Regions from separate parts of the Mycoplasma sp. P36-A1 genome, predicted to be linked through region 3. Evidence: a T-box and tRNA genes for the amino acid it is inferred to sense, from the RefSeq annotation. Region 3 holds a T-box; the other regions hold tRNA genes.
What was found. The T-box of region 3 lies ahead of ileS (isoleucine--tRNA ligase). A T-box ahead of a tRNA ligase gene usually reads a tRNA of that ligase, here a tRNA-Ile.
Positions count from the first base shown of each region.

Region 1: it has a tRNA-Ile gene. The T-box ahead of ileS (isoleucine--tRNA ligase) is inferred to sense a tRNA for this amino acid. The anticodon was not compared.
Region 2: it has a tRNA-Ile gene. The T-box ahead of ileS (isoleucine--tRNA ligase) is inferred to sense a tRNA for this amino acid. The anticodon was not compared.

Region 1 is NZ_CP168083.1:1,339,476-1,349,768, reverse strand. It holds gene ACD762_RS06585 (energy-coupling factor transporter ATPase) at 1-445, shown strand, start outside; gene ACD762_RS06580 (energy-coupling factor transporter ATPase) at 430-1,284, shown strand; gene ACD762_RS06575 (energy-coupling factor transporter transmembrane component T family protein) at 1,268-2,077, shown strand; gene truA (tRNA pseudouridine(38-40) synthase TruA) at 2,056-2,790, shown strand; gene ACD762_RS06565 (leucine-rich repeat domain-containing protein) at 2,801-4,504, shown strand; tRNA gene ACD762_RS06560 (tRNA-Pro) at 4,780-4,856, shown strand; tRNA gene ACD762_RS06555 (tRNA-Ala) at 4,873-4,948, shown strand; tRNA gene ACD762_RS06550 (tRNA-Met) at 4,968-5,044, shown strand; tRNA gene ACD762_RS06545 (tRNA-Ile) at 5,068-5,144, shown strand; tRNA gene ACD762_RS06540 (tRNA-Ser) at 5,158-5,250, shown strand; tRNA gene ACD762_RS06535 (tRNA-Met) at 5,284-5,360, shown strand; tRNA gene ACD762_RS06530 (tRNA-Asp) at 5,363-5,438, shown strand; tRNA gene ACD762_RS06525 (tRNA-Phe) at 5,441-5,516, shown strand; tRNA gene ACD762_RS06520 (tRNA-Arg) at 6,223-6,299, shown strand; tRNA gene ACD762_RS06515 (tRNA-Pro) at 6,323-6,399, shown strand; tRNA gene ACD762_RS06510 (tRNA-Ala) at 6,407-6,482, shown strand; tRNA gene ACD762_RS06505 (tRNA-Met) at 6,503-6,579, shown strand; tRNA gene ACD762_RS06500 (tRNA-Ser) at 6,590-6,682, shown strand; tRNA gene ACD762_RS06495 (tRNA-Met) at 6,717-6,793, shown strand; tRNA gene ACD762_RS06490 (tRNA-Asp) at 6,796-6,871, shown strand; tRNA gene ACD762_RS06485 (tRNA-Phe) at 6,874-6,949, shown strand; gene ACD762_RS06480 (ZIP family metal transporter) at 7,100-7,906, shown strand; gene zupT (zinc transporter ZupT) at 7,925-8,800, shown strand; gene ACD762_RS06470 (hypothetical protein) at 9,108-9,653, shown strand; gene ACD762_RS06465 (cation:proton antiporter) at 9,685-10,293, shown strand, end outside.
Region 2 is NZ_CP168083.1:564,308-574,600, forward strand. It holds gene glpK (glycerol kinase GlpK) at 1-265, shown strand, start outside; gene ACD762_RS02520 (ISL3 family transposase) at 450-1,730, opposite strand; gene spxB (pyruvate oxidase) at 1,911-3,653, opposite strand; tRNA gene ACD762_RS02530 (tRNA-Ile) at 3,851-3,927, shown strand; tRNA gene ACD762_RS02535 (tRNA-Ile) at 3,961-4,037, shown strand; tRNA gene ACD762_RS02540 (tRNA-Ala) at 4,052-4,127, shown strand; gene ACD762_RS02545 (VOC family protein) at 4,149-4,523, shown strand; tRNA gene ACD762_RS02550 (tRNA-Val) at 4,534-4,609, shown strand; tRNA gene ACD762_RS02555 (tRNA-Thr) at 4,611-4,686, shown strand; tRNA gene ACD762_RS02560 (tRNA-Lys) at 4,689-4,764, shown strand; tRNA gene ACD762_RS02565 (tRNA-Leu) at 4,780-4,862, shown strand; gene ACD762_RS02570 (transposase) at 5,008-5,202, opposite strand; gene ACD762_RS02575 (ISL3 family transposase) at 5,315-6,274, opposite strand; gene ACD762_RS02580 (ATP-binding cassette domain-containing protein) at 6,455-6,712, shown strand; gene ACD762_RS02585 (ATP-binding cassette domain-containing protein) at 6,754-7,101, shown strand; gene ACD762_RS02590 (hypothetical protein) at 7,077-7,598, shown strand; gene ACD762_RS02595 (pyridoxal phosphate-dependent aminotransferase) at 7,967-8,980, shown strand; gene ACD762_RS02600 (D-2-hydroxyacid dehydrogenase) at 9,259-10,263, shown strand; gene ACD762_RS02605 (PTS sugar transporter subunit IIC) at 10,266-10,293, shown strand, end outside.
Region 3 is NZ_CP168083.1:790,470-800,762, reverse strand. It holds gene ACD762_RS03720 (TIGR00266 family protein) at 1-501, shown strand, start outside; gene ileS (isoleucine--tRNA ligase) at 556-3,276, opposite strand; T-box leader at 3,317-3,528, opposite strand; gene ACD762_RS03710 (hypothetical protein) at 3,652-4,068, shown strand; gene ACD762_RS03705 (YlmH/Sll1252 family protein) at 4,086-4,844, opposite strand; gene ACD762_RS03700 (cell division protein SepF) at 4,904-5,353, opposite strand; gene ftsZ (cell division protein FtsZ) at 5,378-6,514, opposite strand; gene ACD762_RS03690 (cell division FtsA domain-containing protein) at 6,532-7,785, opposite strand; gene ACD762_RS03685 (FtsQ-type POTRA domain-containing protein) at 7,894-8,667, opposite strand; gene murB (UDP-N-acetylmuramate dehydrogenase) at 8,654-9,571, opposite strand; gene murG (undecaprenyldiphospho-muramoylpentapeptide beta-N-acetylglucosaminyltransferase) at 9,544-10,293, opposite strand, start outside.

The sequences.
Region 1 (10,293 bases), 550 kb from region 3:
AATGGAAAGCTATTTAGAACATGAACCAACAAGACTTTCAGGAGGTCAAAAACAAAGAGTTGCAATTGCAGGAGTACTAGCGATGAATCCACAAATATTAATATTTGATGAAGCGACAAGTATGCTTGATCCTGTTGGAGTAAATGAAGTAAACAATAGTATAGCAGCACTACAAAAAAGTGGTGAAAAAACAATCATAAGTATTACTCATGATATAGATTATGCTATGAACACTGATTATGTAATAGTGTTAGATAAAGGTAAAGTAATATTACAAGGTAATCCAGAAACAGTTTTTAAGAATAACTATGAATTATTAGTTGAAATTGGTTTAGATATACCATTTGCCTTGAAAATATCAAACAGACTACAAAAAGATGGTTATAACATCCATAGTAGTATGACTTTAAAGGAGTTAGATGAACAATTATGCCAATCAAGATAGAAAATTTGATATATACATATGGAATAAATACTCCCTTTGAATACAAAGCTTTAAAAGGTATTAATTTAGATATTAATAATGGAGATTATTTAGCAATAGTGGGAAAAACAGGAAGCGGTAAAAGTTCATTAATACAGCATTTAAATGCAATACTAATACCGACTTCAGGAAGTTTAAAAATAAATGAATACACAATTACAAATGATGATAAAAAAACAAGTTATAAACCATTAAGAAAAGTAGTAGGAGTAGTATTCCAATTTTCAGAGTATCAATTATTTGAGGAATCAATAATAAAAGATGTAATGTTTGGACCACAAAACTTTGATGTAAGCGAAGAAGAAGCCCATAAAAGAGCAGTGAAATATTTAAAGCTAGTAGATATAGATGAAGATATATTCGAAAAATCACCATTTAATTTAAGTGGTGGTCAAAAACGACGAGTAGCAATAGCTGGAATATTAGCAATGGAACCAGATGTTATAGTTTTAGATGAACCAACAGCAGGATTAGATCCTCAAGGTATAATTGAAATCATGAGTATAATAGAAACATTAAACAAAGAACATAACAAAACAATAGTTTTAGTAACACATGACATGGATGTAGTATATGATTATGCAAAAAGAGTAATATTAATAAATGATGGCAAAATAATGTATGATGATAGCACCTTAGATTTTTTTAATAGAGAAGATTTGAATAAGTATAATATAGAAAAACCAAAGCTACTACAAGCATATATTCAATGCATGTTAACAAAACCAACAGAAGTGATTAAATTTGAAAAATTAATCCAACTAATTGAAGGAGTTTTAGATAATGGCACTACTAAATAACATTGCAATTGGAACATATGTACCAGCTAAAAGTTTAGTACATCGTCTTAATCCTCTAGCTAAAATAATTGCCATGATTATTTTGTTAGTTGGAATTTTCATCATAAAAGATATAAGTGTCTATGTAGCAACAACAATACTAATAATTATATTAATAAAAATCTCAAAACTATCAGTAATAGAAATGATAAAAAGGCTGAAAATAATGGCTTTTATGTTCGTCTTTTTATTTATAATAAATTCATTTGTCATAAGAACAGGTGACTTACTTTTTGAATTATCATTTTTCAAATTATACACAGGAGCTATCTATCAAACATGTTTAATATTGTTTAGACTTACACTAATGGTTTTTGTCAGTTCACTATTAACAATGACAACTAAACCATTAGATTTAACCTTAGGATTAGAACAAATGTTTAACCCGCTTAAAAAAATAGGCTTTCCAGCTCATGAATTAGCAATGATGATCTCAATAGCCCTACGATTTATACCACTATTAGTAGAAGAAACAAACAAAATAATGGTAGCACAAACATCAAGAGGAGTAGATTTTCAATCTAATAAATTAAGTGTTAAAGTAAAAGCAATAATATCATTGCTAATACCATTATTCACATCATCAATAAAAAGAGCTGAAGATTTAGCAGATGCAATGGAAGCAAGAGGATATAGTCCAGATGCAGAAAGAACAAGATTTAATCAATACAAATGGCAAAATATTGATACCATTGCTATAATAATATCAATCATCTATACAGGAGTTGTAACATGGTATTCAATTACAAATTAACAATTGAATACGATGGTACACTATTTTATGGGTATCAATCACAAGTAAAAGAAAGAAATGTTTCAGATGAATTAGAAAAAGCTATAACAAGACTTAATTCACAAGAAAAGGTAAAGTTAATAGCTTCAGGTAGAACTGATGCCAAAGTCCACGCTAAAGGACAAGTAGTAACCTTTAAATCAACTAAAGAATTTGAGAAGCAATACTTTCTTTTTTCAATAAATAGATTGTTACCAGATGATATCTATGCAAAAGATTTTGAGATTGTAGCTAATGAATTCCATCCAAGATTTAATGCAAAAGCAAAACACTATCAATACAAAATAAATACTAAAGAATATAATGTATTTAAAAAAAATTATGAATTACAATATTGTAAACCAATAAATATATTAAAAATGATTGAGGCATCTAAACATCTAATAGGAAAAAAAGACTTTAGAACCTTTTCAAGTGCAACAATTAACCAAAATAGTATTAAAGAAATACATGAAATAAGATTTAAAGAAGAATCAGGGATATTAATAATCGATTTTTATGGAACAGGTTTTTTAAGATACATGATTAGGAAGTTAGTAAGCATATTATTAGATGTAGCACAAGAGAATAAAAGCATAGAAGAAATGCTAAAACTATTAAATAAAAAACAAATAAGCGCCTACTCTAAAATAGCGCCAGGTTGTGGATTGTATTTGATAGAAGTAAGTTACTAGGAGGGAAAAAATGAAGGGTAAAAAAGTGATTAAAAAGAAAGTATTAACTATTGCTTTAACAGCAATAGCATTATTGAATGTAAAAAGTATTAATGCAGCAACCTTTAAAGCGACATTTCCAACAAATGAAAACTTTGCATCTTGTGTAGCTAAAAACTTGGAAAAAGACCTAAGTGATGAAGTAAAAAATAGTGAAATAGAAAACTTAAAAATATTAAACTGTAGTTCAGCTTCAATTACAAATATAGCTGACATTACCAAATTACCTGCATTAGAAGAAGTAAACTTTTCAAACAATAATATCAAAAATGTTGGAGCAATGGGATATTTAAATAAACTGCATACAATAAATTTAACAAATAATAGAAATATTAATAACCTTAATTCATTGTACTATGTAAGCTCATTAACAAACTTAAATGTTAGAGGAACAAGAGATGAAAATTTAAACATCTTAAGTGAATTCACCAATTTAGAGGCTTTAGATATAAGCAATAATAAACTAGATAATCTTGACTTTATTTTGCGATTATCTAAGTTAAAAGAATTGAATATATCAGATAATGATTTAACAACAATTTCTAGTTTAACTAATTTTACTAAACTAGTAGTATTAGAAGCAGATAACAATAAATTAGTTAAAATAAATAATTTACCAAAAAATATTATCAATTTAAATCTTGCATCAAATAAAATAACAACAGTATTAAACTTAAAAGATTTTCAAAAATTATCATACTTAGATTTAGCTAACAATCAATTGAAAAATATCGATTTTTTAACAGATCAATCTAATATAAGATATCTAGATATCTCAAATAACAATATTACAAGTGCAGTGCCTTTGAATACAATGAACAACTTGCAAGTTCTAACATTAGATTATAACAAAATAAAAGACAGTAATGAACTGAATACCAAAGTAAGAGAATTATATGATAGGAATGCACAAACACAGCCAGAAAGCTCTGAAAACAGCGATGGTGACAAAACAGTGAGTGAATCAGAGAGCCACTGGTACAATATTTTATTAGAAAATAAGATTCCACTAGCAATAGTAGTTTCATTAATAGTAATTGCTATAATTTTTAGTGCAGTAAGAAAGAAAAAGAATAGCAAATATGAAATGTATGAAAGTGATATAGAACCTTCAGTACAACCAGAAGAAAATACCGAAACTAAAAAAATAAATTTTGATGATGAAAATGAAAAAAGTAAATACGAAAAAGAATTAGAAGATAGAGTAAATGCTAACTCACTTGAAAATATTGAAAACAACAATATTATTACAAGTACAAAACCAGTAGATACTCAAGAAGAAAAAAGTGATGCAAGTGTAGATGATTTACCATTAGTTATGGATAAAAAAATGAGTGAAGATTATGCAGATGGAGCATTTAGTCATCCTGCATTAACAATAATAAAACCATTAAAAGTAAAAGAAGAAGAAACACAAATAGAAGAGTTAGAAAATACCAATTTTGATATCAAAACAGTAGTAGAAGAAATTAAGAAAATAAAAAAAGAAGAAAAGAATAACGAATCTAAAAGTGATGATAAAGAATTAGCAGATACAAGTGAACATTTAATGAGTAACATTAATAATAAACTAGAAGAAAATGAAAAAGCAGCTCAAACAAAAAATACTACTTCATATGAAGATAATGACTTAGGAAAATTGTTAGAAGGATTAGATTCAAAAAATAAAGAATAACACATAAATAATGAAGCTATTTTTATAGCTTCATTTATATTTTAATCAATATATAAACATAAAAATATTTAATAGAAGCTGTATAAAACACCTAATATATCAATAATTTTAAGTTTTATCATAAATATTGTTGACATGAAAAAACTATCGTGTATAATAGAGTTTGTTGGTTGCAATAACAAAAAATTAATCAAAAAAATATCTTTAAAAAGTATTGATTTTTAATTAAAAAATATGTTATAATTTCTAAGCAAGTTAATTAAAATCTTAATTAACGGGAAGTAGCACAGCTTGGTAGTGCACCTGGTTTGGGACCAGGGGGTCGCAGGTTCGAATCCTGTCTTCCCGACCATTTTTAAAAATAACATGGGGCCTTAGCTCAGCTGGGAGAGCACCTGCCTTGCACGCAGGGGGTCAGCGGTTCGATCCCGCTAGGCTCCACCATTAATATTATTAGAAACACGGCGGGGTAGCTTAGTTGGCTAGAGCGTTCGGTTCATACCCGAAAGGTCGGGGGTTCAAGTCCCTCTCCCGCTACCAATTTTTAAATTAAATAAATTGATGGACCTATAGCTCAGTTGGTTAGAGCTACTGGCTCATAACCGGTAGGTCGCAGGTTCGAGTCCTGCTAGGTCCACCATCATTTTAAATCCGGAGGAATACCCAAGCCTGGCTGAAGGGATCGGTCTTGAAAACCGACAGGGCTGTTAAAGGTCGCGGGGGTTCGAATCCCTCTTCCTCCGCCATTTAATTTAAAAGAAAAACAGAATAAAAGACATCGCGGGGTGGAGCAGTTCGGTAGCTCGTCGGGCTCATAATCCGAAGGTCGCAGGTTCAAATCCTGTCCCCGCAACCAATGGTCCAGTGGTGTAGTGGTTAACATGCCGCTCTGTCACAGCGGAGATCGCGGGTTCGAGTCCCGTCTGGACCGCCATTGGCTTCGTAGCTCAGTCGGTAGAGCAGAGGATTGAAAATCCTCGTGTCGGCGGTTCGATTCCGTCCGAAGCCACCATTATAAAAACTAAAGCCTATTAAAGGCTTTTTTTGGTTTGTAAATAAAATTGAATTGCACATAATGTTAATAAAAAGTAAAAAGACATTGTCCTTATTATAATAACCAATAAATTCTTCAACAAACATTAAATTACAAATTAAGACATGGACAAATATTGACTATACTGTTAATATTGTTTTTTAAGTTTTAATAACCATCTATAAAAAAGTGATTTGATAAGCATAAAAGATAAATATATAAACAGCGCAATTCTATATATTATAAATAATTTAATTTAAAATATAAAATCAAAAGTTTAGTTTGAAACAACAGTAAAATCAGTTACTATGCTATCGATACTAAAAATTGAATAAGAGTCATTTTAATACTATTTAAAATAATAATACAAAGTATGTTAAAAATGTTAATTATTGAGTTGTATGAAAAAGATAACTTATTAATGTCGAGAAATTAATCAATATAAATCACTTAATTATATGATACATACCAATTTTTAATAGTAATATTAGTCAAAGTTTATAAGAATATTTAATTGAATTATATACTTACACTCATAAAATAATACTATTATAATCGATAATAATTATATACCATTAATTAACACCGTTATAACAAAAAACTATTCGATTTGTAACATTAATAATTGCAAACAGTATTTTACTATGCTATAATATATTAGTCTTAAGTTACAGAACAAATAAATGCGCCAGTAGCTCAACTGGATAGAGTGCCTGACTACGGATCAGGAGGTTGTGGGTTCGATTCCTGCCTGGCGCGCCATTTTTAAATAACATAAGATATGTCGGGAAGTAGCACAGCTTGGTAGTGCACCTGGTTTGGGACCAGGGGGTCGCAGGTTCGAATCCTGTCTTCCCGACCATTTAAATGGGGCCTTAGCTCAGATGGGAGAGCACCTGCCTTGCACGCAGGGGGTCAGCGGTTCGATCCCGCTAGGCTCCACCATTTAATAAAATACAAGAGTTGGCGGGGTAGCTTAGTTGGCTAGAGCGTTCGGTTCATACCCGAAAGGTCGGGGGTTCAAGTCCCTCTCCCGCTACCAATTTTAATACGGAGGAATACCCAAGCCTGGCTGAAGGGATCGGTCTTGAAAACCGACAGGGCTGTTAAAGGTCGCGGGGGTTCGAATCCCTCTTCCTCCGCCATTAAGTTTTATTAAAAAATTGAATATTTATACATCGCGGGGTGGAGCAGTTCGGTAGCTCGTCGGGCTCATAATCCGAAGGTCGCAGGTTCAAATCCTGTCCCCGCAACCAATGGTCCAGTGGTGTAGTGGTTAACATGCCGCTCTGTCACAGCGGAGATCGCGGGTTCGAGTCCCGTCTGGACCGCCATTGGCTTCGTAGCTCAGTCGGTAGAGCAGAGGATTGAAAATCCTCGTGTCGGCGGTTCGATTCCGTCCGAAGCCACCATGTAACAAATGACATCTCTTAGAGATGTTTTTTTATTTTTATGATAAAGTTTCATCTTACTTGTATAAAAGATGTCATTTTAATAAAATAATAGTAGTATTTCCATATAGTCTAGGTTATAATTATTATAAATAAGATTGAGGTGATTTAATGAGTAATGAAATATATGGTTTAATTTATTCAACATTAGCAGGTTGTGCAATGATCGTTGGAGCATTGTTCAGTTTACTATTTAAAGATAAATTAAAAAGCTATACGCATTTATCTTTAGGATTTAGTGCGGGAATAATGATTTATGCAAGTTTAATGGAAGTCTTACCACATGGTATAGAACACCTAAGTGATTCATTAGGATCATCATTTGGTGGAGTTATGGCTATGTTTGCCTTGCTTTGTGGTGTAATCATAGCACACTTACTTGATAGATATTTACCACATTCACATGAACATGCTCATATAAATAGTAATAACGAAAATGATGATAATTCACATATTTTACGATTAGGAGTTATAACAGCAGTTACAATTGCAGTCCATAATTTATTAGAGGGTTCAGCTGTTTATTTATCGTTTATTAGTGAATTTGATACTGGAATTGCTTTAATGATGAGTGTTGCTATACATAATTTTCCAGTAGGAATAGCTATTGCTTTACCAATATACTATGCAAGTAAAAAGCCACTAAAGGCTTTAGGCATAACTACACTGTCTGCATTAGCAACAGGTCTAGGAGCAGTGTTAACACATGTTTTTCTAAAACCATATTTAACTGATAATATATTAGGATTTATCTTTGCTTTAGTCAGTGGGATGATGATATATATTGCATTTGATGAACTATTACCAACAGCAAACAAATATGGTGATAGACATAAAGTTGTATATGGAGTAATAGCAGGAATGATAGTAATGGGTTTAGCTTTAGTACTCTTTAGTCATGGAGTGCATAATCATTAGAAAAAAGGGGGAGATTAAATGTTTGAAACTCATGTAGTTATACAAGCATTTTTAATGACAATGTTTGCCGGTTTAGCAACCGGTATTGGCTCATTAATAGCATTAAGAGCTAAAACTACTAACATGAAGTTTTTAGCTGCATCTTTAGGTTTTTCTGCAGGTGTAATGGTTTATGTATCATTTGTTGAGATATTACCAGAAGGTGTTAAAAATTTAGTAGAATTTTTTGATGGTAAACAAGGTGAGTTATTTGGAGTTTTAGCCTTTTTTGGCGGTATTGCCATAGCAGCTTTAATAGATTTTCTAGTTCCAAATGAAACAAACCCACATGAGCTTGTAAGTCCACAAGAATATGAAATGTATCAAAGTAGTAGTAATGCACAAATGAGTGCCCAAGAAATTGAAAAAGCCATTGGAGCGCATTGTGCTATAAACACAAAAGAAAAGAAGTTGATGAGAGTAGGGATGATGTCAGCAATTGCCATAGCAATTCATAATTTTCCTGAAGGTATTGCAACCTTTGTTGCAGGACTATCAGATCCTCAACTTGGTATAAGTATTGCCATAGCAGTAGCAATCCATAATATACCAGAAGGAATAGCAGCTTCAGTACCAATTTATTATGCTACAAAAGATAAAAAGAAAGCATTTAAATTTTCATTTTTATCAGGTCTTGCTGAACCAGTAGGTGCAATCATAGCATACTTTTTATTAATGCCATTTTTAAATGATGGACTACTTGGAGTAGTATTTTGTGTGATAGCAGGAATAATGGTTTATATTAGTATTGATGAATTACTGCCAGCTGCACATGAATATGGAGACCACCATTTAATTATTTATGGATTTATTGCTGGAATGGCAATAATGGCTCTTAGTTTAGTTTTAATTTAATATTAATAGCATATAGTTTGCCATATGTAAACGAGATGTGTCATAATAGTGTAGTACAAATATTATTAATATTATTTTGGAGATGAATAAATGAAAAGTGAAGTTTATATTATAATTGATGAGTTATGTGTAAAGTTATATTTTGCAAACTTGAAAGCTAATTATATTTTTTCTTAAAAACAGAATATAATGATTTAAACTAGAAATAATACAAATTAGTATATTTCTAGTTTTCTATTTATTATAGTTTAAAAATATTATTAATTTTGTTAAAATAGAAATGTAGTAGAATGAGGGAGAATAAATTATGAAACTAAAAAGAAATTTTGCTTTTTTAATACTAATAACAATATTTTTAATAACAATAAATTCAATTTTAAGTTATACATTTCATGTAGCACTAATTGATAATGTAAGTGTATATGATAAAGTAAATATATATATAACTAATATCTCATTGATGACAAACGGTGGAATAATGTATATCTATAATTTTCCATTTATCTTTTCATCAATTAGTTTTGTAGTTTTAATGGCAGCGATACTATTTTTTGAAAAAACTGATGATACAAAGTATCGTTATATGAAAATAAGTGTAGTTTTAAGCTTTGTGATTTTATTTTTCTATAACCAATATTTTATGGATCAAATAGGTTTTTATTTGAATTCACATAGTATGATAAATAATCAAGTAATGTTTTTATTATTTAACTTTATTACATATAATGGTGAAAGCATAACTGTCTTAGGTGTATCTTTAATAAGTGCTATATTATATATAGTAATATTGACTGCATACCAATTTGATTTAAAGAAAGATAAAAAAATAAGATTTCTACAAAACCTAAAATAGGTTTTGTTTTAATATACAAAGGAGTAATCAAATGTTTTTTGAAAGCATCGCAATAATGATAATAGTAGGTTTAGTATTTGCAAAATTAAGTCAGAAAATAAAATTACCAGGTATTTTTGGAATGATAATAGCAGGTATGTTAATTGGGCCATTTAGCTTAAATCTAATAGATAAACAAGTACTAGATCTCTCAGATGAGATAAAAAAAATTGCTTTAATAATCCTATTACTACAAGCTGGGATTTCACTTAAGATAAAAGATATTTATAAAGTCAAAAAAGCTGCGACACTAATGTCCTTTATACCATCAATATTAGAAATAATAATTGTAAGTCTATCTACATCCTTTATCTTTAATATAAGCATCATTCAAGGATTTCTATGTGGTTGTATTGTTGCAGCATCATCGCCTGCTGTAATTGTACCTAAAATGCTTCAAATAAAAAAAGAGGGCTTAAACAACAAAGGAATAAGTGAAACATTAATATGTGCGACTTCAATAGAAGGTATTTATATTGTTTTGTTATTTGGAATACTAATACAAGCAAATCAGGCTAATAACTTTGAAATAACAAGTATTATAAACATACTAATCGCCTTAATACTTGGTTTAATTTTAGGTTTAATAATAACATATACC
Region 2 (10,293 bases), 230 kb from region 3:
AGCAGTTGCCAATAGATTCTTAATGCAATTCCAATCAGATATTTTAGGAGTAGAAATAGATGTTCCAAAAGTTACTGAAACAACAGCCTTAGGTGCTGCATATCTTGCAGGATTAGCTACAGGTTATTGGACAAATAAAGAAGACATATCAAAACAATGGGCAGTTGATTGTAACTATAAACCAAACATGGATGAAGAAACTAAAGAAAAACTTTATTCAGGATGGAAAAAAGCAGTAGCAGCAACAATGTCATTTAAAAATTAATAAGCATAAAAAAACTAACTTCATTTATAGGCTCTTTGTCAAATAGGGTGGAATTTTACAATTTGATATATGAGTTAGAACAGGATATAACGGCTCTTTGTCAAATAGGGTGGAATTTTACAATTTGATATATGAGTTAGTACAGGATATAACAGAAATGTTGTATCCTTTTTTTATGATTTTTCTATACAATTAATAATTCTTGTATCATTATTCTAGTTTTTAATCTTTCAAATCTTCTAAACCCGCAAGATATTGTTTTTAACTTCTTGAATTTAGATATTGTACCTTCTATTATTCCATTATTATACTCAACATCGAAACTATCTTTAATATATTCATAATACTTAATAAAGGTAGATATACAAGTTTTAATTTTATCTGAAGCTAATTTATTAGGCTGATCAATTGTTTTCTTAAACATTTCCATATTATTGTATTTTAAAGAAAATAGTAAATCTTGATATATTTCATAATTATTTTTAAAGTCCTCATTATTCTCGATTAAATAATTTAGAATTGCTTTATTGTTTGTAAACTTATAATTAAAGGTTGCATGCTTAAACATAACTTCTGAAAGATTCTCTTTTAACTGTAATATTGGTTTCCAAAAATTTTTGAACTTATTTCTGTTTTTTTCATCTGCATTCATAATTGCAACTCTAGTTTTATTAAAGGCTCTAGTTAAATTCTGATAAATATGAAATCTATCTAATATTATTTTAGCATTAGTAAAGACATTTTTAATGATTTCAATATAAGGTGTATACATATCAATTACAATATATTCAACATTATCAATAGCTTCTTTTGTATAGTAGCTAAAATAGTTCTCTAAGTAAGCTTTTTGTCTGTTTTCTACGATATCTAGTAGCTTTCTTTTTTCACCATCCATAATAACAAAGGACATATTGCCATCAGCATCTTTAGTAGATTTAAACTCATCAAAATGAAGTACTTTTGGTAAATAGGATTTAATAGTAGTAGATTTAGCAGCCTCTGCATAAGTATCTAATACTCTAAAAACAGAATGTGTAGATACATTATGATCTTTAGCAATATAAGTACAAGTAAGCATATCAGTTAATTTAAGAGCAATAAGATATTTAACTTTATTAGAAATAAAACATCCAGGATTAGTTAGGGTATTAGCAGGAATAAAAGTTTTATTACATTCCATACATTTGTAACGAGTTTTAGTAAGCTTTAAATAAGCATCAAAACCAGAAACCATAGGTAATTTAATAAGAGATACTTTTTTATTATGTACATAAAATTTATTATGAACTTTATTACATTTAGGACAAACATTATCATTAAAAAATAGAATTCCATAAAAAACTTTAGAAATATTATCTTTAATTTTTTCATCTTGAAATTTATATATGTTAATATTGGAGTCATTAATTCCAATAATTTCTTTTAATTCTTTATTGTTTTTATTAATTATGTTATTATTAATCATGACATTTATCTCCTTAATTTAGTTTTGTCGCTTAAATTATAACAAAGATAAATGTCTTTTTCTTTATATTAACAATTTAAGGGTGGATAACATTTCAAGTAATACTTGAATTTGTTATTCCACCCTATAAATTATAGAACCCATTTATAAAGTTAGTTTTTTTGTTTAAATAAGTTTTGTTTAAATAAGTTTTGCTAGAATATCTTTAAATAATGGCATTTCATTAATATAATATGCTTTTTTAAAATTAGAAATTTGCTCTTGGCTAAATTTGTTTGGATCTAATTCTAATCTATGTGTAGGTAATGGTCTGTTTTGAGAAATCTTAACATCAATAACAACAGGCTTAGTAGGATTGATTACTTCATCTTGTTCAAAAACCATTTTTAATTCCTCAATAGAGTTAACAGTGTATCCAACAGCAGACATTGATTTAGCCATTAAACCAAAGTCAGCTTCATAAAGATCAACTCCAAAAATATGTTGAGTAGCATATTGTTCACTTTCAATAAACCCTAAAGAATCATTGCTCATAACAATATTGATTACAGGCAAATTATATTTTACCTGAGTTAAAATATCTTGGCAAACCATTGAAAAGCCACCATCACCATTTACTGTAACAACTTGTCTGCTTGGATAAGCTAATTTAGCCGCTATACCACCACAAACACCATAACCCATTGTTGCATATATACCAGAGGTAGTCCATAGCTGATTCGGCTTAAAATCAATGTTTCTAACACATTGTATACTTACGTTTCCAACATCACCAACAATAATAGCATCATCTTTTAATATATTAGCTAAATTAGCCATTATGTTTTCAGCAGTAACCTTTTCTAATTTAAGATTTGCTAAATCTTTAGTGTATTTATTCCAATAATCCATATTTATTTTACAAGCTTTAAGATATGCACTTTCAGTAACATTACCATCTAATTTATCAATAATACTTCTTAAAGTACTTTTAGCATCTGCATTAATACCAACATCAACTCTATGTCTTTTACCAACTATACTAGGCTTAATATCAATTTGAATAAACTTTTGATCTGGTCTAAACATAACTTGAGCAAAAGGGAAATCACTACCAACAAACATAATCAAATCAGCATGTGCGATTGCTTCAGTAGCTGGTTTCGTTCCTAACCTTCCAGATGCTTTTAAATAGTTTTCAAAATCATCACCAATAATATTTCTTGCTAAAGCAGTAGAAACAACAGGCATTTGCAACTTAGTTGAAAGCTCTTTTAGTTCATCTTTACAGCCCTTAGCACCTATACCATAAAATAATAGGGGCTGTTTAGCTTGTTTTAATAAATCAATAGCAGCATCAATATCAGATTCTTCAGCAATAGGATGCTTAATATTAAATTGTTTAGCAGAAGTAATATAAGTGTCATTAATATCAACAGTACCAAAATCAACAGGTATAGTTAAACAGGCAACACCATTATATTCATAAGCTGCTCTAATAGCATCTTCAACCATGTAAGGCATTTGCTGAGGATCCATAACAACTCTATTATAAACACTAACATCTCTTAGCATTGGATCTTCATTCATTTCTTGAAAGTAGTTAGTATTCATAAATTTAGAAGATACTTGTCCAATAATTGCTAAAACAGGAGTCTTATCATGCTTAGCATCATATAAACCATTTAATAGGTGAACAGCACCAGGTCCAGCAGAACCAAAACAAACACCAATTTTTTTTGTAAGTTTAGAATGGGCAGCAGCAGCAAGAGCTCCGACTTCCTCATGTCTAACTTGAATATATTCAATATTACTTTGATCGTTGTATAAAGCCTCCATAGTAGAATTGATAGATCCACCAGGTAAACCATAAATATGCTTAACTCCATAGTCGCTTAAAACATTAAGCATTGCTAAGGCAGAATTAATTTTTTTAAATTCCATAATTATTCCCTCTTTCTAATTATTTATATTCTTAATTTAAATTATAGAATTAGTAATAAATTTTATCAAAAATAATGCAATAATTCATTTTTTAAAAAAATAAAAAAAATAATAAAAATAGCCTTCAAATAGTTGACTTGCATAAACCTACATGATATTATATATAGGCGTTAGGAAATAAAATAACTCTTAGATAGGGGCCTGTAGCTCAGTTGGTTAGAGCACACGACTGATAATCGTGAGGTCGGAAGTTCGAGTCTTCTCAGGCCCACCATTTTATTTCTAACAAATAATAACATTTTAAAATGGGCCTGTAGCTCAGTTGGTTAGAGCACACGACTGATAATCGTGAGGTCGGAAGTTCGAGTCTTCTCAGGCCCACCATTTTAAATTTACATGGGGCCTTAGCTCAGCTGGGAGAGCACCTGCCTTGCACGCAGGGGGTCAGCGGTTCGATCCCGCTAGGCTCCACCATTTTATTTAAAGGATGATTATATGAAATTTTCATTTATACATAATAATATTAATGTCTTTGATTTAAATAAAAGTATTTCTTTTTACAAAAAGTCATTAAATATGGTAGAATCTTCAAGAGTAGAAGCAGAAGATGGATCATTTGTTCTAGTTTATATGAAACCAGAAGAAGGAACTAATCTAATTGAACTTACTTACTTAAGAGATCAAAATAAACCATATAATTTAGGTGATAATGAAATCCATATGGCATTTGAAGTTGATGATTATGCTAAGGCATATGAATTACACAAAGAAATGGATGTAATTGTATTTGAAAACACAGTAATGGGTTTATATTTCATTGCAGATCCTGATGGATACTGGATAGAAATATTGGAAAAAGGGCGTAACTAACCTTTAATATGGACGATTAGCTCAGTTGGGAGAGCATCTGCCTTACAAGCAGAGGGTCAGCGGTTCGAGCCCGTTATCGTCCACCATGCCGGCTTAGCTCAGTTGGTAGAGCAACTGACTTGTAATCAGTAGGTCGGGGGTTCAAGTCCTCTAGCCGGCACCATTGTCCTGTTAGCTCAGTTGGTAGAGCATCTGACTTTTAATCAGAGGGTCACAGGTTCGAATCCTGTACAGGACACCATTTTAAATTAAATATGCGGATGTGGCGGAACTGGCAGACGCGCTAGACTTAGGATCTAGTACTTCGGTGTGCAGGTTCGATTCCTGTCATCCGCACCATATATTTAATAGATAACACCTTTTACAGGTGTTTTTTTGTTGCCTCATTCTGATAGATAAATGTCACTATTTTAATATATGAGTTAGTATTGGATATAACAGAAATGTTGTATCCTTTTTTAATGCTTTATCGCTATACAATTAATTATTCTTGTATCATTATTTTAGTTTTTAATCTTTCAAATCTTCTAAAGCCACAAGATATTGTTTTTAACTTCTTGAATTTAGATATTGTACCTTCTATTATTCCATTATTATACTCAGCATCGAAACTATCTTTAATATATTCATAATACTTAATAAAGGTAGATATACAAGTTTTAATTTTATCTGAAGCTAATTTATTAGGCTGATCATTGTTTTCTTAAACATTTCCATATTATTGTATTTTAAAGAAAATAGTAAATCTTGATATATTTCATAATTATTTTTAAAGTCCTCATTATTCTCGATTAAATAATTTTGAATTGCTTTATTGTTTGTAAACTTACAATTAAAGGTACATGCTTAAACATCACTTCTGAAAGATTCTCCTTTAACTGTAATATAGGTTTCCAAAAATTTTTGAACTTATTTCTGTTTTTTTCATCTGCATTCATAATTGCAACTCTAGTTTTATTAAAGTCTCTAGTTAAATTCTGATAAATATGAAATCTATCTAATATTATTTTAGCATTAGTAAAGTCATTTTTAATGATTTCAATATAAGGTGTATACATATCAATTACAATATATTCAACATTATCAATAGCTTCTTTTGTATAGTAGCTAAAATAGTTCTCTAAGTAAGCTTTTTGCCTGTTTTCTACGATATCTAGTAGCTTTCTTTTTTCACCATCCATAATAACAAAGGACATATTGCCATCAGCATCTTTAGTAGATTTAAACTCATCAAAATGAAGTACTTTTGGTAAATAGGATTTAATAGTAGTAGATTTAGCAGCCTCTGCATAAGTATCTAATACTCTAAAAACAGAATGTGTAGATACATTATGATCTTTAGCAATATAAGTACAAGTAAGCATATTAGTTAATTTAAGAGCAATTAGATATTTAACCATATTAGAAATAGAACATCCAGGATTTGTTAGAGTATTAGCAGGAATAAAAGTTTTATTACATTCCATACATTTGTAACGAGTCTTAGTAAGTTTTAAATAAGCATCAAAACCAGAAACCATAGGTAATTTAATAAGAGATACTTTTTTATTATGTACATAAAATTTATTATGAACTTTATTACATTTAGGGCAAACATTATCATTAAAAAATAGAATTCCATAAAATACTTTAGAAATATTATCTTTAATTTTTTCATCTTGAAATTTATATATATTAATATTGGAATCATTAATTCCAATAATTTCTTTTAATTCTTTATTGTTTTTATTAATTATGTTATTATTAATCATGACATTTATCTCCTTAATTTATTTTAGTCGCTTAAATTATAACAAAGATAAATGTCTTTTTCTTTATATTAACAATTTAAGGGTGGAATAAGTATAACAACTAAATCAAAATATTCAATTTTGGTATGTATATTATTATTAGTAGTAGAGAATTATTTTTTATAGATTGGAGAAAGTTTAATGAAGATACAAGTAAAAAATGCAGTAAAAAAATATAGAGATATGTTGATTTTGAATAATATTAACCTTGAATTTGAAACTGGTAATGCTTATGGAATTATTGGAAAAAACGGTTCAGGAAAGACACAACTAATGAAGGCGATTTGTGGGCACACTAAATTAACTTCTGGACAAATAATACAAGATGGAATTATTATTAGGAATAGAAACAACTTCATTTTAAATGCAGGAATAATTGTTGATACACCAGGTTTTTAGGTGATGTATCATGCTTAAATAATTTAGAAAAAATTAGACTAATTAAAAATGAAACAACTTTAAATGAAATGTTGAACTTAAATGAATTATTCAATTTAACTCCATTTATAGAAAAGAAGTATGCACAACTATCTTTAGGTAATAAACAAAAAATGTTGATTATTCAAGCATTGATAGATAATTCAAGCATACTAATACTTGATGAACCTTTTAATTCATTAGATACTCAAACTAGCGAAATATTAAAAGAGTACTTAATTCAATTTAAAAAGAAAGGTATATTAATAATATCCTCACATTATAAAAACGATATCGAAGAGATTAGCGATGTATTAATACAAATTGAAAATGGAGGAATTATAAATTGAGAAAAAACATTTCAAAAGTAATAACTCTTTTCATTGTTTTACTAATTGTTAGTAGTTGTTCAGCAAATAACAATAGTAAAGAAGTCATTAATAGATATGAAGAGTGTATAAATGATACAGACATTAGAGATTATAACAAAGAAGCAGTAAATTATGTTTCACAGTTGAATATAAAGCATTCTCAATTTACAAACAAAGTAAAATTGATTAAATCAAACAAAGATACTAAATGTTATATAGATGGAGATAAAAAAGTTCGATTAGATAGTAATATAATAAATGATCAAGAATATCCAATTGCAATTTTCATACTATATAAAGATGTTGATATTAAAGAAATTAAAAATGATTTAAATATACTTTTACAAAATAATAATCAAAAAGCAATTAGTAATAATGATGTAAAAAAGTTATTAGAAGATGAGTATTTTTATATCGGTAAATATGAAATTAGAGTGACTGAAAGTGAAGGTATTTTAGAAATAAGATTTCTAGTATCAGTTGTTGATGTTGAATAATAAATTTAATTGTTGAAAAAGAAAAGATATTATTTATAAATATTAATGAATTTATTTCTAGAATAGTTAAATACTAGCTTAATCGTAAAGATTAGGCTTTTTTATTTATAGTATAAAAAATAAAAAATCTAATTATAAAGTATAATTTATACGATAATAAAAGTAAATATAATTAAAGTTTCAAATAAATACTGTAAAGTAAAGATTAAAACTTGTATAGTAAAAACTAATTATCTTGAATTTAAGATGATTATTTGATAAGATAATAAACAATAATTAATTGCAATACATTTTTAGCAATTCTATTATAATAATATATATAAAGAACATATAGTTCTTTTTTTATTAAAATAAATGGAGGTATACATATGAGAAATGACTTAAAAAAATTAAGTAAATACAAACCAGCACCTAATTCTTTAATAAACCTTGCCCAAAATGAAAATTACTTTTTAAATTGGCAAGAATATTTAAGTGATCAAGAATTATTAGCAATAAGAGATCTTAACTTTGGCTTTTATGGTAATAACTATCATGATGAGTTAGTTAGTGAGTATGCTAAAATATATAATATTGACAAAAATATGATATGTCCAAGTGCAGGATCTGATTCAATGATAGGAATGGTTTTTAGCGCCTTAACCTTGAATAAAATTGCAGCTTTTGAAGTAGATTTCTTTAGGTATGAAGAAGCAGCATTGATTGCTCAAAGAGAGTTAAAAACTATTAATAATAATGCATCAGCAGAGAAAATAGCATCTTTTATAGATGATAATAATATTGAATTATTTATTTTATCCAATCCTAATAATCCTCAAAGTACTTTAAAATCAAAAGAGTACATAGTAGACCTACTTAATTCTACATCTGCATATATTGTCTTAGATGAGGCCTATGTAGAATATGCAAGTGTTGATTGTTTAGACTTATTAAGTCAATATGATAATTTATTAATATTAAGAACATTATCAAAAGCATGGGGGCTTGCAGCTTTAAGAATAGGCTTTGTCTTAGCAAATGAAAAACTATTAGATTTTGTAGATACAGTAAAAGGTCCATTTACCTTAAGTGATGTCAATTCTTTAATTGCATCTAAAGCATTAAAACATATTGATCACTTTAAAACAAAAAGAAGTGAATTAATTGTAATTAGAGATGATTTCAAACAATTTTTAAAGAAATTTGAACAATTTGATGTTTATGATAGTGAAACAAATTTTGTTTATTTTACTTTTGATAAAGCAGAACACTTACATGCATACTTAAAAGATAATAATATTATTGTATCTAAGTTTAATAATGGATTACGTATAACTATTGGTACAACAGAATTGATGAATATTACTAAAGAAACTATTAATAAATATTTTAGCAATTGTTAAAATTAAGTAATTTGACAAATAATCAGAAAAAAGAGTTGCATAATATTAACACAGGTGTTAATATTAGAAACAACAAAAAGAGAAAAGGAGAGTAAACATTATGAAAACTTCAACAAAACGATTTTATTTATATAGCTTATTGAATGATAGTGTTTATTTACAACCCTATCTTTTTTCTGTTATCTAAATAGAGAAAAGCTATGATACAGTGGATAAGCAAAAATGCTTATCCACTTTTTTTTATCAAAATTTTACAATAACAAATGGAGGTTATTACTATGAGAATCAAGATGTATAGTGTTAGAGAGGATGAACAACCATTCATTCAAGCTTTTGCAAAGAAAAATAATATAGAAATAGATACAGTAACATACGATTTAGAGTTTGATACTGTTGATGAAGTTAAAGGCTATGATGGAATTAGCATCTTACAAACTGCAGATATGGATGATGAAAGAGTTTATAAAAAATTAAATGAATTTGGTATTAAACAAATATCATTAAGAAGTGCAGGATATGATATGGTAAATATTCCATTTGCTAATAAATATGATATAACTGTTACTAATATTCCTGCATATTCACCACATGCAATTGCAGAACATGCATTAATGTTAAGTATGTATCAAATAAGAAATATGCCATTATCTCAAAATAGAATTAAACAACAAGACTTTACTTGGCCTGGATTAATATCTAATGAGATAAGTGATTTAGTAGTAGGAGTTATTGGTGTAGGTAGAATAGGAAGTGTATATGCAAAAATAATGAATGCTTTAGGAGCTAAAGTAATTGGATATGATATAAAAGTAAATGAAGAAAATAAATCATTTGTAAACTATGTAGATTCATTAGAAGACTTAGTTAAACAAGCTGATTTAATCTCAATGCATGTTCCATTAACAGAATTAACAATAAACATGATAAATAAAGATATTTTTAAGCAAATGAAAGATGGTGTTATTATAGTTAATACATCAAGAGGTCAAGCTATAAATACAAAAGATTTAATTGATGCAATTGATAATAATAAAGTTAAATCAGCTGGAATTGATGTTGTAGATCATGAAGCTGCATACTTTGCACATAATTATCAAAATAAAGAAATAGTAGATGAAAGTGTTAAGTTAGTTTTAGATCATCCTAAAATATTCGTAACTCCACACATTGCATTTTATACACATAGAGCAGTGGAAAACATGGTAAACATTTGCCTTGATAGTGTAGTAGATATTATAAATAATAAAAAACCATATACAATTATAGAAAGTCAGAGGAAATAATTATGAAAATAATAAAAGATAATATGTCAA
Region 3 (10,293 bases):
GAAAGCTTTTTTATTACAAGTGCTACAGGTAAGGAAAATAATTCAAAAATAGCATTAGCACCTGCTGCTCCTGGAGTTATTAAAAAATTAGAAGTGGGTCAAATTCATTGGCGATTAAATACCGGTGTATTCTTAGCTTGTGAAGAATCAGTATCTTATAATATGGTAAGACAAAGTATAGGTAGAGCAATTTTATCTGGTACTGGTGGATTGTTTGTTATGGAAACTACTGGAGCTGGTGAATTACTAATAAATACTTATGGAGATTTAATTGAGATAAACTTAGATGGTAGTGAACGTTTTGTAATTGACAACTATCATGTCGTTGCTTGGAGTGATACTTTGACATATGATATTGAAATAGCAAGTGGTGTCTTTGGTTTTACTACTGGAGAAGGTGTTGTTAATGTCTTTAATGGTAAAGGTACTGTTTTAATCCAGTCAAGAAATATTCAACAACTAGCTTCTGTTATTGATCCATTTGTAACAAAAGCTCAATAATATATAAGTAAACATATAAAAAAACGAATTCAATTAAGAATTCGTTTTTTATTATTAATGATTGATTACTTCATCGCAACGATCACATAAATCATTGACTACTCTATCTTGTGATACTACATTCCAGCATCTTGGACATGTGTATCCATCAAATTTATTTACTTTAATATAAGCAGTTTCTAGCTCTTCTGAATCTTCTAATCTTTCAAATTTAACATCTGAAACAATATATAATTGATGAAGTTGTGGAATATCTTTAATAAATTCAAAACCATCTTTTGGCCAAACACTTACACTAGCCTCTAATGATTTTCCAACTACTTTTGATTCTCTTGCTTCTTCAATTGCTTTTAAGATATCTTCTCTATGTTTCATAAACATATCATATTTTTCTTCTACTTCTTTTAAGCCTTTAAATTCAAATGCTTTTGGCATATATTCTAAATGCACTGATTCTAATTTATTCTCTTTGTTTATATAAGAATATGTTTCTTCAGCAGTGTGTGGCAATATTGGAGCCAAAATCATTACTAGTGAATTTATTGTATGGAATAGCACTGTTTGAACTTGTCTTCTTCTTAAAGAATCTTCTTTTAAAATATATAATATATCTTTTGTAAAGTCCATATAAAAAGCACTTAGTTCTTTTACTATGAAATTATTTACTGAAGTATATATATTATTAAAATCATATGTATTATATGATTCAATTCCTTTAGTAATGATATTATTAAGTTTTGCTATCATATATTTATCAACATCTTCAAGTGCATCTAATTCTACAAGATTTGCTTCAGTAAAGTCATTTAAGTTACCTAAAATAAATTTAAAAGTATTTCTTATTTTTCGATACGCATCAGATACTTGTTTCATAATGGCATCAGATATTCTAACATCTGCTTGATAATCTGTACTAGAAACCCATAATCTTAATACATCAGCACCATAGACATTAATTAATTTTAAAGGATCAATTGTATTACCTAATGATTTTGACATTTTGTTACCTTTACCATCTAAAGTAAATCCATGACTTAATACTTGTTTGTATGGAGCTTTACCAGTAGCACATGTTCCTACGATCAATGATGAGTTAAACCATCCACGATATTGATCTGAACCTTCCATATATAAATCTGCTGGATATCCTAATCCTCTATCAACAAGTACTGCCTGTGATGATGATCCTGAATCAAACCATACATCCATTGTGTCAGTTTCTTTTGTATATAAATCAATATTTTCATGAGTATCTTTGTATGATTGTGGTAATAGATCTGCTGGATTTGAATCAAACCAGAAATTTGAACCATGTTCTCTAAATTTTTCTTCTATATAAGCAAAGACTTCTTCATTCATAATTGGCTCTTTATTTTCATCAAATAGTATTGGAATTGGTACACCCCAAGATCTTTGTCTTGAAATTGTCCAGTCACCACGATCACGAATCATGTTATATAATCTTGTTTCTCCCCATGCAGGTACCCATTCTACTGTATTAATTTGTTCTAACAACTCTTCTCTTTTTTTAGCTATTGAAGCAAACCATTGTTTGGTTGCTCTAAAGATTACAGGAGTTTTTGAACGCCAATCATATGGGAAACTATGTGTGAATTTTGAAGCTTTAAGTAATGTATGCTTTTCTGTCATTGCTTCAATAATAACATTATTAGCTTTTTCATACCAAAGACCTTGAACTAATTCTCCAGCTTCTTCTGTCATTTTTCCAAAATCATCTACAACTACTTTTAATCCTAATTCGTATTTATTTCCAGCAATATAGTCTTCCATACCATGTCCTGGAGCAGTAGTTACACAACCAGTACCACCTTCAGTATTAACATGATCACCCATGATAACTATACAATCATAATCATATAGTGGATGTGATACAACAATTCTATCTGCTTCTAATCCATTAAACTCTTGGATTAATTCATATTCATATTCTAAATCTTCAAATACTGCTTTTGCTCTTTCTTTAGCAACTACAAGCTTTCCTTCTGGAGTATTGTAAACTCCATACTCAATTCTTTCATTTAAAGCAACTGCTAGCACTCCTGGAACAGTCCAAGGTGTAGTAGTCCAACAAAGAAATTTAACATCTTCTGTTAGTAATTCTTTTCCATCAACCATTTTAAATGTTACATAAATTGAGTTTGAAACCTTATCATGATATTCAATTTCAGTTTCAGCAAGAGCTGTCTCACTTACTGGAGACCAATACACTGGCTTTAATCCTCTATATATTAAACCATCCATTGCCATCTTTGAAAACACTCTAATCTGAGCTGCTTCATATTCTTTTTGTAAAGTTATATATGGATGTTTATAATCTCCAAATGAACCTAATCTTTGAAACTGCATACTTTGATTTTCAATTTGTTTATAAGCATATTCTTCACACAATGCTCTAAATTGAGCAATGCTCATTTCTTTTCTATTAATACCTGATTTGGTAACAGCTGTTTCTATTGGAAGCCCATGAGTATCCCAACCTGGTACATATGGAGAATAATATCCTTGTAATTGTTTTGATCTTACAATTATATCCTTAATTGTTTTATTCATAGCATGTCCTACATGTATATTACCATTAGCATATGGTGGTCCATCATGTAACACAAATGATTCATTTCCTTCTCTACTTTTTAATACTTTTTCATAAAGTTCAATCTCACGCCAGTGATCTTGCATTTTAGGTTCTTTGGTATTTAATTTACCTTTCATTTCAAATGCTGTCTTAGGCATTAAAAGTGTATCTTTGTAATTCATATTTTTTCCTCCTATAATAAAAAAATTCCTTGATATATAATCAAGGAACGAAATTTTCCGCGGTACCATCCTTAGTTCACTGTATAAATCTACAGTACTCTCACTTAAACTTTAACGCAGCTTATACGCTTTTTCTACTACTTTCAAAAAAGTGACTCCCAAATGATCTATTTTATAACTTTATATCATCTTACACCAAATGATGACTCTCTTAAATAAATATTACAAAAACGTTTTGTTCATAGTCGTATATATTTCAATTATACATATTAATGTTAGTTAAGGCAAGAAAAATCAATCTTTTTACTTTTTTATTAGATTATATTTAGGAAAGTTTAATAATAATGCAAATTATGTAATATAAAGGAGGTATCTATGAAATATACAATCAAAGAGTATAAAGTTGAATATATTGAATATGGTGAAAGAGAAGAAATTGATTTAAATATTAAGGATGGCTTTATTGTTAAGCATGCACTTGGTTATTCTAGAAAAGGTGATCAAGAATGTGATTATTCAGCATTTGGTTTAATTATTAATCTTACAAGTAAAACTCATTGTTTAGATTTCTGCATTTGTGCTTATATTGATTTTGAAAATGAACCTTTATCATTACAAAATGAAGATGAGCTTAGTATAGAACTACTTAAAGATTTATACCCAAAGGCAATTAAATTAGTAAATAGAATTAGTTGTCTCTATGGTATTCCCGATTACAATTTGTCTATTCCAGACTTTAGAAAACTTTGGAAAAAATTAGTATTATTTAAAAATACTAACCAATACAGTTAAATAAAAAGGAAATATAATTAGATATATTTATAATAGTCTAAATTAATATTTCCTTTTTTTGTTAGTTTATTACAATCAAATTTCACTATAAATCTTCCATATTTACGTATTGAAATAACATCTTCATTTTTACAAACTCTAGAATAATTATCAGTTGATATTTGATTTACTTTAATATTATTCTCTAGTATATAATTCTTAGCTTGTTCTCTAGATAAATTTGTAATAGCTTTAATAATTACATCTAATCTAGTTGACTTTATTGTTGTATGATATTTTTTAAGATTATCTTCTTCATAAACTATATCATTACTTTTTACTAAGTTAACTTTAGTATTATTAATTTTTTCAATATTTTGTACTACATAATTATATAAATTAGAAACAATTTCAAAATATATATTATTATTATAAACAATAATGCTACCTATAAATTCTTTTTTTATATTATGTGAATACAAAGTTCCTAGTACATCATTATGGTTTATTTGTTTAAATTTATTGTTGTATTCGATTTTAACTAAAGTAGTATATTCAGTTAGGTCTAAATCATTTTTAGAATTAGTAATTGTTAGATAAGATCTTTTACTATTACTAATTTTTGAGTATTTTATGATATCGATATTTTTGATATTTTTAAGTTCATTATTTAATTCTTTCAATAAGATAACATCTATAAAGAAAAGTGTTTTAAAGTTCTGGTTTAAACTAACTTGAAATATAGCTTCATTAATTCTTTCAATTAGCTTATTAATGTCTTTTTCATTTTTATGCATAATAACCTCTTTAAACTAAAAATGCGACATAAATCGCATTTTAAATTATATATTTTTAATTATTCTTCAGTGTCAGTAATTTCACCATGTACTGCAAAATTATTAGGAGTGCATAAGAATACATTAGGTCCAATTTTTTGAACTTCTCCTTCAATTGCGTAAACAACACCACTCAAAAAGTCAATAATTCTCTTTGCTTGATCTTTGCTTACACGGTGTAAATTAATTATACAACCACGTTTACTTTTTAAATGATCTGCAATTCCTTGTGACTCTGAGTAACTTCTTGGTTCAAAAACAACCATTTGTGCACCTTTTCCTGTTGTGTCTTCAAATGAAGATGTACTTGTTACACCAAAGTTTGTATCAGCACTAGTTTCAAATGAACTAGCAATTGGTTCTTCATATGTAGAGCTTTGAGTGCTAAACTCTTCTTGAGTATTGTTGTCAAAGTTTTCTTCATCAACATCAGCACCAATAACCCAGTTTTTTATATCTTTAATAGCCATGTTTTATTCTCCCCTCAAATTATATTATCTATTGTTTCTTAAAAATGCAGGTATTTCTAAATCTTGACTTGAATCTGCTTCAGGTTCAATATTTAAACTGTTATTAGTTTCTTCATTGACTGCAGTAGCAGGTTCAGTTGCAGCAACTGCTTTTGCTTCAACAGCAGGTTGTTGATTTTCTTCTTCTGTAAACAAGCTATTTTCTTGTATTTCAGGAATATCAAAACCTGTAGCTATTACAGTTACAACCATTTCATCATCTAAGTTGTCATTTACTGCAACACCAAAGATAACATTTATTTCTTCATTTCCAGCATACTCTTCAATTACTCTAACAGATTCATTAGCATCCATTAAAGTCATTGATGGTCCACCAGTTACGTTAATAATTGCATGTTTAGCACCAGCAATACTAGCTTCAAGTAAAGGAGAAGCGATTGCTTGTTTAGCAGCAACTTCTGCTTTGTTTTCACCTTGTCCAAGTCCAATACCAATTAAAGCTGAACCTTTGTTTTCCATTACTGATTTAACATCAGCAAAGTCAAGGTTTACTATTGCAGGAACTGCAATTAAGTCAGTAATTGTTTGAACACCTTGAATTAAAATTTTATCAGCTTCTGTAAAAGCATCTCCTACAGGAATAGAACCAACAAATTCTAATAATTTATCATTAGATACAATAATTAATGAGTCAACATTTTGTTTTAATTCATCAATTCCAGCAATTGCATGTTTTGTACGTAATCTACCTTCAAAAGTGAAAGGACGTGAAACAATACCTACTGTTAATGCACCTTGTTCTTTTGATATTTTAGCAATTACAGGTGCAGCACCTGTACCAGTACCTCCACCCATACCTGCAGCAACGAATACCATATCTGCACCTTTAAGTGCATCTTTGATTGCCATTTCACTTTCAAGTGCGGCTTGCTTTCCTATTTCTGGATTAGCACCAGCTCCTAGACCTTTAGTTAGGTTAGAACCTAATTCGATACGCTTAGCTACTCTTGAATTTGCAAGTACTTGTAAATCGGTATTTGCGATTATTAATTCAACACCTTGTATTCCCTCTTCTTCCATTCTGTTTAAGGCATTACAACCCGCGCCACCTACGCCGACCACCTTAATGTTTGCATATTGATCAAACTCTATATTATTCATAAGAAACCTCCAATTTTTTAGTTATTAAATATATATGAAACTAAGCGTTTTATAAAATCCTGCTCCACATTACTATTATTGTTGTTATTATACAACAAATTGTTTTTCTCAACAAGATTAATTGAGTTTATATAGTCCTTTTTATTAACAAAAAGCTTAATTTCTCCCCTTACTCGTGAGAAATTTGCTTCATATATAATTGCTCCTAAGCATTTTATGAAACTTGAGCTCCTTGCACCAAGAACTTTAGAACTAATAATATTATATGGAAAATTTAATTCATATCTCAAAACGTGTTCTAATCCATTAATTTTATTAGCTCCACCAGTGAAGTAAAATAAATCTTCTTCACTTAGTTGTAAGTCGATTATTTCAGTTTTTACTAGGTCTATTATTTCCTTTTGTCTAGACAAAGCTACTTCTGAAAGAAACTTTTGAGTAATTTCTACATCTTCATTACTGTATTCATCATAGTAACGATAAATTACTAAATCTTGTATTCTATCAATATTTAAATCTACATACTTTTTCTTGAAAGCTTCCGCTTTGTTGTTGTCTATCTTTGCTACTAATGCAATGTCGTTAGTTATGTTCTTACCACCAAGTTCAATGGATTTGTAAGATTTCATTGTATTATTTTTAAAATACGCTATGTTAGTACTAGTTGAATTCATATCTACAATGATCGCACCTGATTTTAATGCACTAGGCATCACACTTTCAGAAGCAATTGCAAGAATATCTAAGCATACATCAACAACATTAAAACCACATTCCTCAATTATTTTAATTAACGGATATGCAATAACTGTAGGTATAGTATATACACTACCCTCTAGTTCTATATATCTTGTTTCAAGACCTACTGGATTTGAAACATACCCATATCCATAAGCAGAATATCTATCGATTACAACATTCACAACAAAGTTCTTTTCATTATCATTTTTACGAATCATTTGTTCAATTCCTGTTGCAATTTCATCTTTTTGTATTACTTGATCTTCTCTGATAGCTTCAACTCTTACCTTATCGCTAAACTTCTTACAGTGATTTGAAGGTATGACTAGAATAGTATTTTTGATTTCATAACCTAGTAATGAAGTAATTTCATCTTTTAGTTCAAAAATAACTTTTTTCAAGTCATGCTGATCATCATTATCAAAATTAATATCAATTTTTTTCTCACTGCTAGCTAGGATATAGGGTTTCATGTTGTAATATTCTGCAACCACTGCCTTAATAGAATACTCTGATAATTCAATAGCCATATATATCTCATTGTGTTGCAAAGTAATCAACCCCCAATCTTTTTTAATTATACTATAAATTTACCATATAATAAAGAATAATTAACATTATATGTTTCAAATAATGTTTTAATTGTCGCATTTTCGAACAATTGCTTTATTTTCTGAGTCTAAATATTGTATTACACTACATTTATAACTAGTATTGATTGAAAAACTGTGATATCGTGACCCTACTTTGACAATATTGTCTAAGCTAGTTTCAATATATATTTCTTTTTTTCCAGTCATTATAAATGTAAAAAATTCTTTATCATAATTTGTAGGTGTATATTGTATTTGAGATATCTCATTCAAAACAGAGTCAGCTAGTTGAGAAGTTGTATTTATTAACTTTTTCTTTATATCATCATCTATTTTTTTGTTTTCTGATAATTCTGGTACTACACCTTTGTATCTTGCAGTAACACTATCTTCAAATGTTAGTTTGTTACCACTTTGATCATAGAATACGGTTTTATTATTTTCTGTATCATAAAACAATAGTCTATTTTCACTAACCTTAATTTCAACGCTACCTAATAATGTTTTAGTAACTTCAACATCCTTAAATAAGTTAGAACTTTCTAGTGCTCTACTAATTAAAACTGCTGGTCTTGTAAAAGTAAATTGATTTATTTCTAAATTTGCGATTTCTTTTATTTGTGCATTATCATATCTCTCGTTGCCACTAATGATTATTGAATTTATACGAGAAATAGGTGAAATTAAATATATTATTACTAAAACTGCAGCTATTGCACTTAATAACATATTTCTAGCTTTACGTTCTTTTCTTCGCTTTTTTTCTAATTCGATTTTTTCATTTAAACAATCAATATCGTATAGGCTATTTTTCTCCATTGAAATTTACCAATTCGACTTCTATCTTTAGTTTAACATTAAACTTCTCATTAACTTGTGTTTGTACCAACTTGATTAATTCATAAATGTCTTTAGCACTTGCTCTATCTGTATTTATTATAAAATTAGGATGTTTTATTGAAACCTGAGCATCATTAATTTTATAACCTCTTAACATTGCATCATCTATTAACTTCCATGAACTTAATTCTTTTGAAGGATTTTTAAAAACAGAACCTGCACTGTATGCATCATAAGGCTGCGTATCCATTCTTCTTTTTTTACGATCATTAATTAATTGTTTAATATTTTCAGGATCTTCCTCTTCTAAGTACATCTTTACTGCAAGTACTATCCAATCTCTTTTTGTCTGTAAGATAGAATGTCTATAAGAAAATTCTAACTCTTCGACATTTACCCATTCTACATTGCCATTTCTATATAATAGTACTTCGGATATTACATCAGACATACTTTTTTTATAAGCACCGGCATTCATAAAAGCTGATCCACCAATACATCCAGGTATTCCACTTGCAAATTCAAGTCCTGTTAAACCTGCATTTGCGGTGTGTACTGCTAGTGCAATCATACTTACACCACATTCTGCATATACTTCGTTTCCACTTATCTCATAGCTGTTTAATAGCCTTGTAGAGATGATTATACCTTGAAAGGGTTTATCGTTAATTAAAACATTTGATCCTGCTCCTAAAACAAAGTAATTAATTTTATTTTTTATAGCATAATCAATAGTATTTACTATGTCTTGGTAATTTTTTGATTCTACATAGATATTTGCAGGTCCTCCGACACGATATGTTGTATGTTTGTATAAAGGTTCATCTATTATGATATTAGAAACTCCTAGATTGATTAAATCTTTGTGTATCTTTTTTTTCATTTTTGATCCTCCTTTTTCTTTAACATTAATTTATAGATATTTTCAGCTGAATTTTCAAGATTAAAATCAGAAGTATTTTTGATTATTGATTCATATAATTTATTATCATTTAATAAAAGATCTATACTATTGCTTAAATCTGTTTCTAAATTATCTGTTTCTTCAATCATTAAGGCAGCTTTTTTATCAATTATTGCTTTAGCATTATGATATTGATGATTGTTTGTTACATACTTACTAGGTATTAATATTGCAGGTTTATGTGCTGATAGTATTTCTGTTAATGCTGAAGCTCCTGCTCTTGAAACAATAATATCACAAGCCTTGATTACGCTTACTAAACCATCTATATATGGTAAGACTTTAATGTTACTATTATATTTATTATTTTCATGATTTTTATAGTAGTCTTTACCACTAACATATATAATTTGAAAATTACTATTTTTTATATTTTTAAGATATTTTTGCATTGCATTATCAATAGTCATACTTCCTTGAGAACCCATTACAATTAATATTGTTTTAAGATTATTTTGTAATCCTAATGATGCAAGTTCTGTTTTAGGTGTCATAGTTACTTGATATGAAGTTGGATTACCTAATTCAATTACATTATTTGTATGAGTTTGGTTTTGTATATCTGGATATGCTGTAATAAAACAATCTACTTTTTTAGCAAGTGTTTTATTACTTTTACCAACTACAGAGTTTTGTTCATG